DNA from 2 places in the Sphingomonas sp. Ant20 genome. Region 2 is predicted to be linked to the other one. Evidence: riboswitches for the same ligand, from Rfam matches in the RefSeq annotation. Region 2 holds a riboswitch; the other holds the start of a gene.
What was found. A riboswitch is a leader RNA that binds a small molecule or an ion and turns the genes downstream of it on or off. The one in region 2 is predicted to bind cobalamin.
Positions count from the first base shown of each region.

Region 1: it holds a riboswitch for cobalamin, as region 2 does, so the genes downstream of both, NI18_RS00830 (TonB-dependent receptor) here and cobW (cobalamin biosynthesis protein CobW) in region 2, are expected to answer to the same signal.

Region 1 covers NZ_JRVI01000003.1:15,447-24,188, reverse strand. The annotation lists gene NI18_RS00855 (glycoside hydrolase family 127 protein) at 1-793, opposite strand, end outside; gene NI18_RS00850 (hypothetical protein) at 935-1,144, opposite strand; gene NI18_RS00845 (ankyrin repeat domain-containing protein) at 1,240-1,809, opposite strand; gene NI18_RS00840 (catalase) at 1,883-3,253, opposite strand; gene NI18_RS26130 (hypothetical protein) at 3,253-3,582, opposite strand; cobalamin riboswitch at 3,801-4,041, shown strand; gene NI18_RS00830 (TonB-dependent receptor) at 4,290-6,380, shown strand; gene NI18_RS00825 (hypothetical protein) at 6,507-7,640, shown strand; gene NI18_RS00820 (hypothetical protein) at 7,754-8,038, opposite strand; gene NI18_RS00815 (ATP-binding protein) at 8,212-8,742, shown strand, end outside.
Region 2 covers NZ_JRVI01000128.1:73-3,097, forward strand. The annotation lists partial or broken gene cobN (cobaltochelatase subunit CobN) at 1-374, opposite strand, end outside; gene cobW (cobalamin biosynthesis protein CobW) at 380-1,429, opposite strand; cobalamin riboswitch at 1,566-1,783, opposite strand; gene NI18_RS14845 (HoxN/HupN/NixA family nickel/cobalt transporter) at 1,943-2,932, opposite strand.

The DNA of each region.
Region 1 (8,742 bases), on a different contig from region 2:
GGTCGACGATCGCGTGATGCCGCAGCCGTTCGGCCAGCGTCAGCCAGCGGCGATTGCCGGTTCGCGTGTACAGCTCGGCATAGGATTCGGTCAGCCCGCCATGTTCGGTCCGCAGGATGTCCTGCACCTGGACGTCGTTCAGTCCTTCCAGGATCGTGCCGAGATAGGTCCCAAGCCTGATCGCCACGGCCAGACCCTCTGCAAGCCCGGCATGCCGGTGCGCGTCGAGCACGCCCGCCATGACCTTGTGATAGGTGTACAGCGGCACCCATCCTTCGTTCAGGCTGAACCCGGTCGACCGGATCTCCCGCTTGCGCAGTTCCTCGTACACGACCTTGCCATCGACGGTCTTGCCGTCGCGCTCGACGGTCGTCCCGCCGGCATAGCCATCGCCCTGCTTCCGCTGGATCGCCTTGAGTTCGGCGACGATATAGGCCGCGCGGTCACGGAATTGCTGGTCCCCCGTCTGCGCATAGATCAGGGACAGTGCGCTGAGATAATGACCGAGCGAATGCCCGGCGATCCCGCGTGACTCCCATCCGCCATAGACTTCGCCCTTGGTCGGCAACCCTGCCCCGGCATGGAAATTGTGCAGCAGACGGTTCGCATCGAGCGACAGCAGATAGCGCTGGTTCGCCTGCACCGACGTCAGAAAGATCGACGGCCGCAACCGCACCTGCGACAGCGGAAACGGGGTCGCCGCCGAGGGTGCACCCGCCGCCGCCAGGGCGAATGGCGGCACCGCCCCCAGCGCAATCCCTGCGCCTAGCGCACCGCGACGCGTCCAACCCATGTCACTCTCCCAGCCACGTCTTCAGACACAGGCTATCGGCTTCACTTGTCGGAGTAAATCCCGGGACTGACATGAGCTTCCGGTGTGATCGCGACCACCACTGCGCCGTGATCCAGACCCGGCCCCACCTACGCGAGGGTCTCAGTCGCGCGGCGCGCGAGCGATCACCGCCTGCGCGGCCCGGAGGCGGGCCTTCCAGATCTTCACCGACGGATGCCCGGCCGCGAGGCCGGCGAGCCGCCCCTCGATCTGGACGGCCTCGTGCTTGGCTGCGTCGAGCTCGGCGGCTGTCGGCGCAGGCTGGATATTGGCGCGCGCGTGTGCGCCGGTGCGTCCCTTGCTCTTGGTCATGGCCAAAGCGATGGCCCCGGATGCCGCGCCGCGTCAATGCGGAACGGTAGCGACACGGCCCGCTGTGGCGCGCGCAACACCCGAGCAAGGTCGCGTCAGCCCTTGACGCGTTCCGCCATCGCGGCGTTGCCCTGCCCGGCCGCGACCGAACCTGCCGATCGTCCCGCCGCGTCCTCGATCGTCCGGTCCGCACCCGCCGCCAGCAACAGGTCGACCTGTGCCCGGCGATTGAAGAGCGATGCCATCATCAGCGCGGTCTGCCCGGCATGATTGCGCGCGTTTACGTCGCACCCTGCCTTCAGCAGCCGCGCCGCGATCGCATCCTCGCCCTTGAACGCGACACCCATCTGCGCGCTGTTGCCCTGGTCGCGATCCGGACGGCAGGCGTCGGCGCCCTTGCCGATCAGCGCGTCGACCGTGGCAAGCTGTCCGTTATACGCCGCCAGGATCACGGGCGTGAAACCGCGCTCGTCATAGGCATTGATGTCGGCGCCGGCCTTGAGCAGCGGATCGATCATGTCCGTGCGGCCGAGCCGCGCCGCCTCGAACAGCAGCTGCTGGCGACGCTCGGGTGATGGCAAGGCCGCGACCGCAGGGGGCGTGCGTCGCTCGGTCGCAGCGGCCTGTGGACCGGCTGCGGCGAGCAGCGCGGCAAGATAAGTCAGCATCGTCGGTCTCGATTCCTTGAAGTCTGCCACGGCAGGAGGCGCGCGCCATGCCGCGCCTCCTGCCCCGGGATCAGCGGGCGCCCTGGCCCGGGTTGGCGGCGCGATAGTCCGCCACCGCGCGCGACACGTCGGCGATCGGCACGTTCACCGCGGTTGCCAGGCGCGTGCCGAAGTCCTTGTCGGCCTGGTAAAAGTAGCTGACCATGATCGTCTTCGTCCGCGCCGACGTCACGACATTGAGATCACCCGCCAGGTTGGTGACCAGATCCGCCTTGTCCTGCGGCTTCAGCGCCCGGTAGAATTCGCCCGCCTGGGCGAAGTTGTTGGTCTTGGCGATCGGCTTCGCATCGACGGTCGCGTCGATGCCATAGGGCGCGGCGCGGAAGCGGGCATCGGTCGACTTTGCCGCGGTCGCCGCCGGGAAATAATTCACGTCGGACGCGCGGTTGGCGTGGTCGAGCTGGCCGTCCTGGTAATTGTTGACGACGCTCGCGAGCGGACGATTGACCGGCAACTGCATCGCATTGGCGCCGATGCGATAGCGCTGCGTGTCCGAATAGGAAAACAGCCGCCCCTGCAGCATCCGGTCCGGCGACGCCTCGATCCCCGGCACGAGGTTGGCCGGTGCGAACGCCGACTGCTCGGTATAGTCGAAGAAGTTGGTCGGCACCTTGTTGAGCGTCATCTCGCCGATCTTGCGGAACGGTACGCCCAGCCATTCCTTGGTGTCGTCGAACGGATTATAGTCGAGCTTGGCGAACGCCGACGCCGACATCGTCTGCACCATCAGGTCCCAGACGGGGAAGTTGCCCTTGCCGATCTCGCCATAAAGATCGTCGGTCAGGTAGTTCCAGGTCGCGGTCGCGACCTGCGCGCCGTTCAGGTTGCGCACGCCCTGGCGGCTGATCCAGCGGAACTTGGCGAACACCGTTTCGCCCTTGGCATTCACGAGCTTGAAGGCATGGACGCCGTTGCCGTCCATCGTCCGGTAGGATGCCGGCGTACCAAGGTTCGAATAGACATGCGCGAGCATGTTGGTCGCCTCGGGCGTGGCCGAGAAGAAGTCGAAGAAGCGATTGGGGTCCTGCTTGTTCGTCAGCGGCGAGGGCTTGAGCGCGTGGATCATGTCCGGGAACTGGATCGCGTCGCGGATGAAGAAGATCGGCAGGTTGTTGCCGACCAGATCCCAATTGCCCTGATCGGTGTAGAATTTGGTCGCAAAGCCGCGCGGATCCCGCATGCCCTCGGGGCTGCCCGAGGGGTGGATCACGGTCGAGAAGCGGACGAACACCGGCGTCTGCTTGCCGGGCATGAACAGCGATGCACCGGTGATGCTCGAAATGTCCGCGGTCGCGGTGAACACGCCGTGGGCACCGGTTCCGCGGGCATGGACGACGCGCTCGGGCACGCGCTCCCGGTCGAAGCGTGCGAGCTTCTCGATCAGCGTCGTGTCCTCAAGCAGGACGGGGCCAAGGTCGCCCGCCGCCTCGAGTGGCGGTTCTCGCCGATCGGCGCGCCATTGTCGCGGGTCATCTGCGGTGCGGCGACACTCGCTGAATCACCCTTGGCTTCGACGGTGCCGGCAACCCCGGCCTGCGCCAGCGCGGGCTTGCCGGCGCTGGACGGGGCCGCCGCGGTCGTCATGCGGGTTTCCGCCTGCGTCTCGGCCGGCGCCACCGTCTGCGCGGCGACTGGCTGAATCATGGCACCAGCCGATGTCGCAGCCAGCAGCATCGCCGTCACGGCCTGACGGCTCTTCACGTTCTTCATCTCTATCCCTTAATCCTGCATGCCATCAGCGTGGCATCCCCGCACAGAGCGTGCGGCACCGCCGCCTCCTGATCGAGGACGCGCATCGCGCCAAACGGAGCTTCTGGATCACAGCAATCGAGCAGGACGATCGAGCCGCCATCGCGCCGCTCGCCGGACGATTGCCGAACGATCCTGACCGGGATAGACCGGCGCCGCTGACCTGTTCGATCCGAGCAGGGCGGCATGATCGCGTCGGTGCCCCGAAAGGGCTTAATAGGGAACGCGGTGAGGGTGGTTCGCCACCTGAAGCCGAGGCTGTCCCTGCAACTGTAAGCGGCGAGCGCGATGCATTTCGCTTCTTCCTGCAAAGGAAGGAGCAGCCACTGGGCCAGACGTTTCGTCATGAGGGCCTGGGAAGGCCGTGCATCGTGTGATGACCCGTGAGCCAGGAGACCTGCCGGCGTCTGGTCGCTCTTGCCTGGCCCAGGGGGTGGCCGCGGCACGGTACTCCGTCGAGCGACGACGTGTGCGGTGGGGACCGCACGGGCATGCGTGCCGGTCGCAATCGCGTCCGGCTGGCGCGGATGTCGGCCGTTCGCGGGAGGTCCCTGCCGGGTTCGCCAGACGCCCGGGGGATTACCGTAATGCCGTTCCTATTGTCTCGCCTCGCGCTCGCGGGGGCTATTCTGTCGCCTGTCTTCGCAGCACAAGTCCACGCCCAGTCCGTGCCGGATCCCGATACCAAGGACATCCTGATCGTCGGACAGCATGCCCAGGACACGCTCACCACGCCGAATGCGACCGGCAGCCGCCTGGGGCTCACGCCGCTCGAGACCCCCGCGACGATCTCGGTCATCGATGGCGCCACGATCCGCGCGCGCGGCGACCTGTCGGTGATCGACGCGACGAGCCGCGCACCGGGCATCAGCAACGCCGGAAACCCCGGCAATGGCGGCACCGCGCTCGCCGCGCGCGGCTTCAGCGGCCAGGGATCCGTGCTTCAGCTGATCGACGGTATAAGGCTGTTCCCGGCTGCCGGCACGATAACCTTTCCGACCGATCCGTGGATGGTCGAGCGGATCGACATCCTGAGCGGCCCGGCCTCGGTGCTCTACGGCCAGGGCGCGCTGGGCGGCGCGGTAAATGTCCTGATGCGCAAACCCGATACGCAGCGGACGCATGTGGAGGGGGAGATCGGCTATGGCTCGCAGGACAGCTTCCATCTCGCGGCGGGCGCAGGGGGGCCGATCACCGAGCGCCTCTCCTACCGCATCGACGGCAGCTATCGCCGATCGGACGGCTATGTCGATCGCGGCCAGTCGCGCAGCCATGCCGTGTCGGGCACGCTGCGCTGGGCACCGACCGACACGCTCGTCGTCACCGCGCGGGACGATTATGGCGACCAGAAGCCGATGCGCTATTTCGGTACGCCGCTGATCGACGGTCGGCTCGACGACCGCATCCGGGAGCGCAACTACAACACACGCGACGGCGTCATCCGCTACCGGGACAACCGCACCAGCCTGCAGGTCGACTGGACGCCGAGCGATGTGGTCACCGTCAGCAACCAGGCCTATCGCCTCAGCTCCAAACGCTCCTGGCTCAATCTCGAAACCTATTGCTGGGTCGCCGCAGACGGGGTCTGCGCCAACGGCAGTGGCAACACCGGCACACCCGGTGGCATCCTGCGTACCGACATGACCGGCATCGTCCATGATCAGACGCAGTGGGGCGACCAGGGCAGCGTGACGTTCAGGACGGGCATCGCCGATGGCGTCGGCAACGACTTGGTCATGGGCTTCGATGTCAACCTTATCAAACTGACATATTCCCACAATTTCGGGTCTGACCCGCAGGTTTCGGAGGTCGATCCCTTCGCGTTCGATCCCGGTCTGATCATCGACACGCAAGGCATCGCACCGCGCTATCGCACGCGCACGACCGAATATGCGGTCTTCGCCGAGGACCGGCTGAAGCTCGGAACGCACGTCTCGATCGTCGGTGGCGTCCGCTTCGAGCGCGACACGATCCGCCGCTGGTCGATCGACTATCCGGGCGGCACCGGCACCGAGACGTTCGTGCTCGCCAAGCAACTGCACAATCTGACCTGGCGGGTCGGGAGCGTCTATCAACCGATCACGACGGTGTCGCTCTATGCGCAATATGCCACCGGCGTGGACCCGCTGGGGACGCTGACGACCTATTCGACCGGGCAGGTGCAGTTCAGCAACGCGGTTGGCGACCAGGTCGAGGTTGGCGCCAAGGCGGTGTTCCTCGACGGTCGCGGCACCGCCACCCTCGCCGCCTACCGCATCGTCAAGAAGCGCCTGCTGGCGCAGCTGACCCCGACGAGCCCGGTCGAGCAGGTAGGCCAGCGATCGGCCAGGGGTATCGAGGCCGCGGTATCGCTCGATCTGCCTTACGGTGTCGGGATCGATGCGAACGGCAGCATACTCGACGCGACGTTCGACGACTTCGTCTCCGGCGACACGCGCTTTGACGGCAATACCCCGCCGGACGTGCCCGAGACGCTCGCCAATCTCTGGCTGCGCTGGAACGCAACGCGTGCGCTCCAGGCGCGCGCCGGGCTGCGCTACGTCGGGCGCCGCTATTCGGACAACGCCAACAGCTTTCGCGTCCCCAGCTACACCATGGTCGATGCAACGCTCTCCTATGCAGTGACGCCACGGCTCGCGGTCGACATCCACGGCTACAATTTATTCGACCGAAACTATGCGATCAGCACGTACAACAACCAGCAATGGGTGCTCGGCCGTCCCCGCGCGGTCGACGTCTCGCTTCGCGTCGGCTTCTAGCGCGCCCCGCGGCCGGCAGCCCTTGGGACGGGCCGCCGGCGATGTCGCCCCCCGGGAAACCCCGGATAGCCGGTCGCGCGCGCGCCCGCCTAAGCCGCATGGCCACCCCATGAGGAGACATTGCGCATGCCGTTTTACCGGGCTTCCGAGCTGTTTACCCTCCGTCCCGTGCCGCCCACGCTCGGCAAGCCGGCATGGATGAACCTGCGCGCCGTGCCGCGGGCACCCTGGGCGGGGGAGCCGGAGGCACTGCGCGGGCCCGGCATCTACGGCATGTTCCATGACGACCGGCTCGTCTATGTCGGCCTATATGCCGGCAAGGCCGAGCGGCCCTTTGGCGGATCGGTCCTCGAGCGCTGGGAGAAGCACGTCACCTATCAGACGCTGCGCTCGCCCTATGTCACCTTCGCCCGTCGGCATCTCAAGCATCTGCATGCGCTCGCCGCCGCAGAGCCCAACGGACCGATCGAGACGATCGTTGCGATGCTGGCACTGAACGGCGATGAAAGCCCGCTTCTCCAGCGCAAGGGCGGCAGCTGCACCTTCGCCAAGGCGCAGCTCGCAGCCGCACACTGGGATGTGTTCGGGCCGGGGAACGAGGCCACGATGCTCGATCACCTCGGCTTCACCTATCTCCAATTGCCGCGCGACCTGGCCGCGACCATGCTCCCCGAGCCCGGGCAGCGGCCGAGCGCATGGGTGAAGAAGCACTGGCTTGCGCCGATCGAGCGGGACCTCATTGCCGCGTTCATGCCGCCCTGCAACGACGGCACCGAACCCGGCGACGCGCCAGCGGTCGATCCGGTCGCGTTCGAGGAGCGGCTCGCCCGGCTGCTCGCCGACCGCCCCGCACCCGCCGTCGAGGATCTGGCCGGAGAGAGCGAGGCCGATGATGAAACCGATGGTGACGAGGAAGCGCTGCGCACCGAACCGACCGCCGCGCCGAACGAGCGCGAGGCGCTGCTCGACGATCTCGCCCGGCTCTGCCCCGGCGCGCTGGAGATCTATTATACTGACGTTCCCGATCTGCGCATCCGGCCGCGCTCGCACGCACGCCGGGTGCTGCTGAACGTCTTTGCACATGGCGGCGGGCTCGCCTGCAGGACCAAGGCGAGCGTGGCGGCCTGCCGCGCGCTCGGCTTCGATGCGAACGACGCGCCGGCGGGCGTGTCGATGAGCGCGGCGTTTCCGATCGACCTGTCCCGCCACTCCGCGGCGGATCTGTTCGCAGTCGCCGGTGCCGCCCTCCCCGGCGACTGACCAGCCGGTCGGGGGGGCCGGCCATTGCATGATGTGCCCTGGCGAGCCACAAGCCCGTCAGGGCGCCCGCCCTGCTGCGCAGACCTTCCGATTCCGCGTCTAAACGCGGTTGCCTATGGATCGCTCCAGCGCCTGGCCCCCCACAGGATCAGATCACGGCCGACGAACACGACGCACACGTCGCCAATGGCAAACGCCAGGCCCAGCCATGTCCATCCATGAGATAGCAGCAATGCGGGCCACGCGACGGCGAGCACGATCAGCAGCACGCCGATCGGCCGCGTCAGGCGGTTCCACCACCGCCGCGGCACGACCTGATGGCTGTAGACGATGACGCTGCCATCCTCCTGGTACCAGAGCTCGCGCACCTCGTGAATCGGATCAGGTCCTTCCGTCATCGTACGGCTGCGCCCGTTACGCGGTGACGATTCCGCGATCGCGAGACACTATGGGCTGGCATCGATACATTCCCGGGGCTGGCTCGCGATCATCATGGCCATCGCCGCCGCGCCGAAAACCCGGGAATTTCCCCGATGGCCTATCGGCGCCGGATGCGGCTAGGCAGCCCTCAATGCCGCTGCCTCCCTCTCCGCCCCGCCTCTCGATCGGTGCCGTAGCCGGCAAAACAGTGCCACGACTGGCCGACCTTCCCTGGCTCATCGGCTATGCAGCGGCGTTCGCGGCCGCGCACCAGGCCGCGGCAGGCTGGGGCGGTCAGGGCTTCTACTCGCTGCTCTATCCCGCCGCGGGCGTCAGGCTGGCGCTGCTGTGGAGCCGTGGCCCGCGGCTGACGCTGGCGGTGATGGCGACGGAACTGATCGTGCAGACGATCGCCGGCATCATCGTTCCGGGTCAGGCCGGCTGGCTGACCGCGGCAAACGGCGTCGCCCGGCCCGCGCTGACCTATGGCATCGTCGTCTGGCTGGTCCGCCACGTCGCGGCGCGGTCGCAATCGAGCCTCGGCGTCGCGCCGATGCCGCTCGGCCTCGCCGCAGTCACCGCGCCGGTCGCGGCGACCATGGCGGCGCTGCCCTGGACCTTGTTCAGTCCCGAATTAACGGGCGTCTCGGGCCTTCGTCAGACGGTGGCATCGCTGACAGGC
Region 2 (3,025 bases):
TCGGCCGGCAGCACCGCCAGCGCGATCCCCCGCGCCCGCGCCAGTACCTCGACCTGCTGCAACCCATAGGACCAGTAGGACCGCCCGCCGATCAGCCGGATCACGATCCCCTTCGCCCCCGTGCCTGCGCCACCGTCCAGCGTCCGCTCGACATAGGTATCGACCGACAGCGGATGCGCGAGCGCGGACAGGTTGGCGAGCCTGAGCGACGGCAGCGGGCTTCCACTCGCCGCCGCACGCCGCCACCCGGCCGCGAACGCGCCGAGATCCCCGTCCGAAAAGGACAGGACGACGAGGTCCGCCGGGCTCTGCGCCAGGTCCTGCGGGACCGCGCTTTCCTCCAGCCCGTGGCTTTCGCGGAAGACGACGTGCATCGCCCTCAGCCCTGAAGCGCGGCCCGGATCCTTGCAGGGTCGATCCGGTCATGCTCGGCGATCACCACCAGCCGCGTCTGCCGCGCCTCGTCGGCGCGCCACGGCCGATCATATTGCGTCCGCACCCGCGCCCCGACCGCCTGCACCAGCAGCCGCATCGGCTTGCCCGTCACCGCGGCATAGCCCTTCACGCGCAGGATGTCGGCGTCGCGCGCCAGCGTCTCGATCCGCGCGGCGAGCGCCGCCGGCTCCGCGATCTCGCCAAGCTCGACGATCATGCTGTCGAAATCGTCATGCTCGTGATCGTCCGCGCCATCATGGTGCGACGGCCGCGCCGCGATGTCATCCTCCGCCGCCGCGTTCAGCCCGAGCACGACGCGCGGATCGATCACCCCGTCGGTCAGCGCGATCACCGGCAACGCACGCGCGGACTCCGCCGCGATCACCGCGCGCGCCGCAGCCACACCCGCCTCGCCCGCCAGATCCGCCTTGGTCAGCAGCACCAGATCGGCACAGGCGAGCTGGTCCTCGAACACCTCGGCAAGCGGCGTCTCGTGATCCACGCTCGGATCCGCGCGCCGCTGCGCCTCGATCGCGGCGAGGTCGGGCGCGAACCGTCCCGCGGCGACCGCTTCCGCATCGGCCAGAGCGATCACCCCGTCGACCGTGATCCGCGACCGGATCGCGGGCCAATCGAACGCCTTGAGCAACGGCTTGGGCAAAGCGAGCCCCGACGTCTCGATCAGGATGTGGTCGGGCCGCGGGTCAAGCGCGAGCAAAGTTTCGACGGTCGGGATGAAATCGTCCGCGACGGTGCAGCAGATACAGCCATTGGCGAGCTCGACGACATTCTCGGCCGGGCAATCGGGGATCGCGCAGCCCTTCAATATGTCGCCGTCGATACCGAGCGTGCCAAATTCGTTGACGATCACCGCGAGCCGCCGGCCACCGGCGTTGCGGATCAGGTGGCTGATCAGCGTGGTCTTGCCCGCGCCGAGGAACCCGGTGACGATGGTAACGGGAATCTTGGCCAGGGTCGGCTGGGGGTCGGTCATGCGATACTCTCCGGGCGTCGGAACGACAGCCACGGACGGACGCACGCCCGCAGCCACACGCGCGCACGACCTGACGGCCGCACGCGTTCGTCGCTCAGACGGAGTACCGTGCCGCGACCATCCCCTGGATCAAGGCAAGAGCGACCATGACGCTGGCAGGTCTCCTGGCTCGCGGGTCGAAGCTCGATGCACGCCTTCCCAGGTCTCGTGACCCAGTGGCTGCCCCCGCATCGGGGGCCTGTGCGTCTCGCTCACCGCTTACAGTTGCAGGGACAGCCGCGGCATTGGGAGGCAAAGCTCCCGCACCGCATTCCCATTCAAGCCCCGAAGGGCACCGGCGCGATCTGGTCAGGTTCGGTAGAACCAAACCTCGAGGTTGGGTTTAGAGGAGTTTGGCGACTGTGCCAATGCACCTGACCTCCGTCATCCTGACGAAAGTCAGGACCCAGAGCCACGCGTAATGCGCTGCCTGGCCCTGGGTCCCGGGTCGAGCCCAGGATGAGACGCAGCTCGTTACCCCCGAACCACCTCGATCTCGTCGAACCGCTTCCACCGGTAGATCGCAAAACTCAGCACCCAGCATGCCACGAACAGCGCGATGATCGCAAAGCCCAGCCCGTTGAAATTCTCGCCCAGCGCCGAAGCGACGTCCCACACGCCCCCGCTGAGGCCCAGCTTCGACGCCAGCAGCGCGAGCGTTTCGATCCCGCCGATCGCGATCGCGACGATCGCCGAGATCAGCGTGATCGTGATGTTGTAATAGAGCTTGCGGATCGGCTTCACGAACGCCCATTCATACGCGCCGAGCATCACCACCCCGTCGGCACTGTCGACCAGTGCCATGCCCGTCGCGAACAGCACGGGCAGCACCAGCACCGTACCGATCGACAACCCGTCCGCCGCCTGGCTTGCAGACAGGCCGAGGATCGCGACTTCGGTCGCGGTGTCGAACCCCAGCCCGAACAGGAACCCGAGCGGCGCCATGTGCCAGCTGCGCGTGACCAGCCGGAACATCGGCCGGAACAGCCGTGCGAGCAGCCCGCGATTGCCAAGCAGCAGGTCGAGATCCTCCTCGACATAGCGCCCGCCGCCGCGGACATGGCCAAAGGTCCGCCACACCGATCGCAGGATGATCAGGTTCATCGCCGCAATCGTGAACAGGAACAGCGCGGATATCAGCGTCGCGATCACCCCGCCCGCCTGCTTGAACGCCTCGAACTGCGCCAGCGCACTCGCGGTCAGCGCGATGGCGACCGCGGCGATCAGGACGATCCCCGAATGGCCGACCGCGAACCAGAAGCCGACCCCAATCGGCCGCTGCCCGTCCTGCATCAGCTTGCGCGTCACATTGTCGATCGCCGCTATATGATCCGCGTCGACCGCATGGCGCAGGCCCAGCCCCCAGGCGAGCATCGCGGTACCCAGCATCAGCGGCTGCGCCTGGAACAGCGCGAACGCCCATCCCCAAGCGGCGATATTGGCCGCCACCAGCATCGCGAACATCCAGCCGATCCGGTGTCGCGTCGAACGACCGGCGGTCCGCCCGGTCATGATCTTGGTCATTGGCACATCCCCGGCGTCCGACGAGGACGGGGG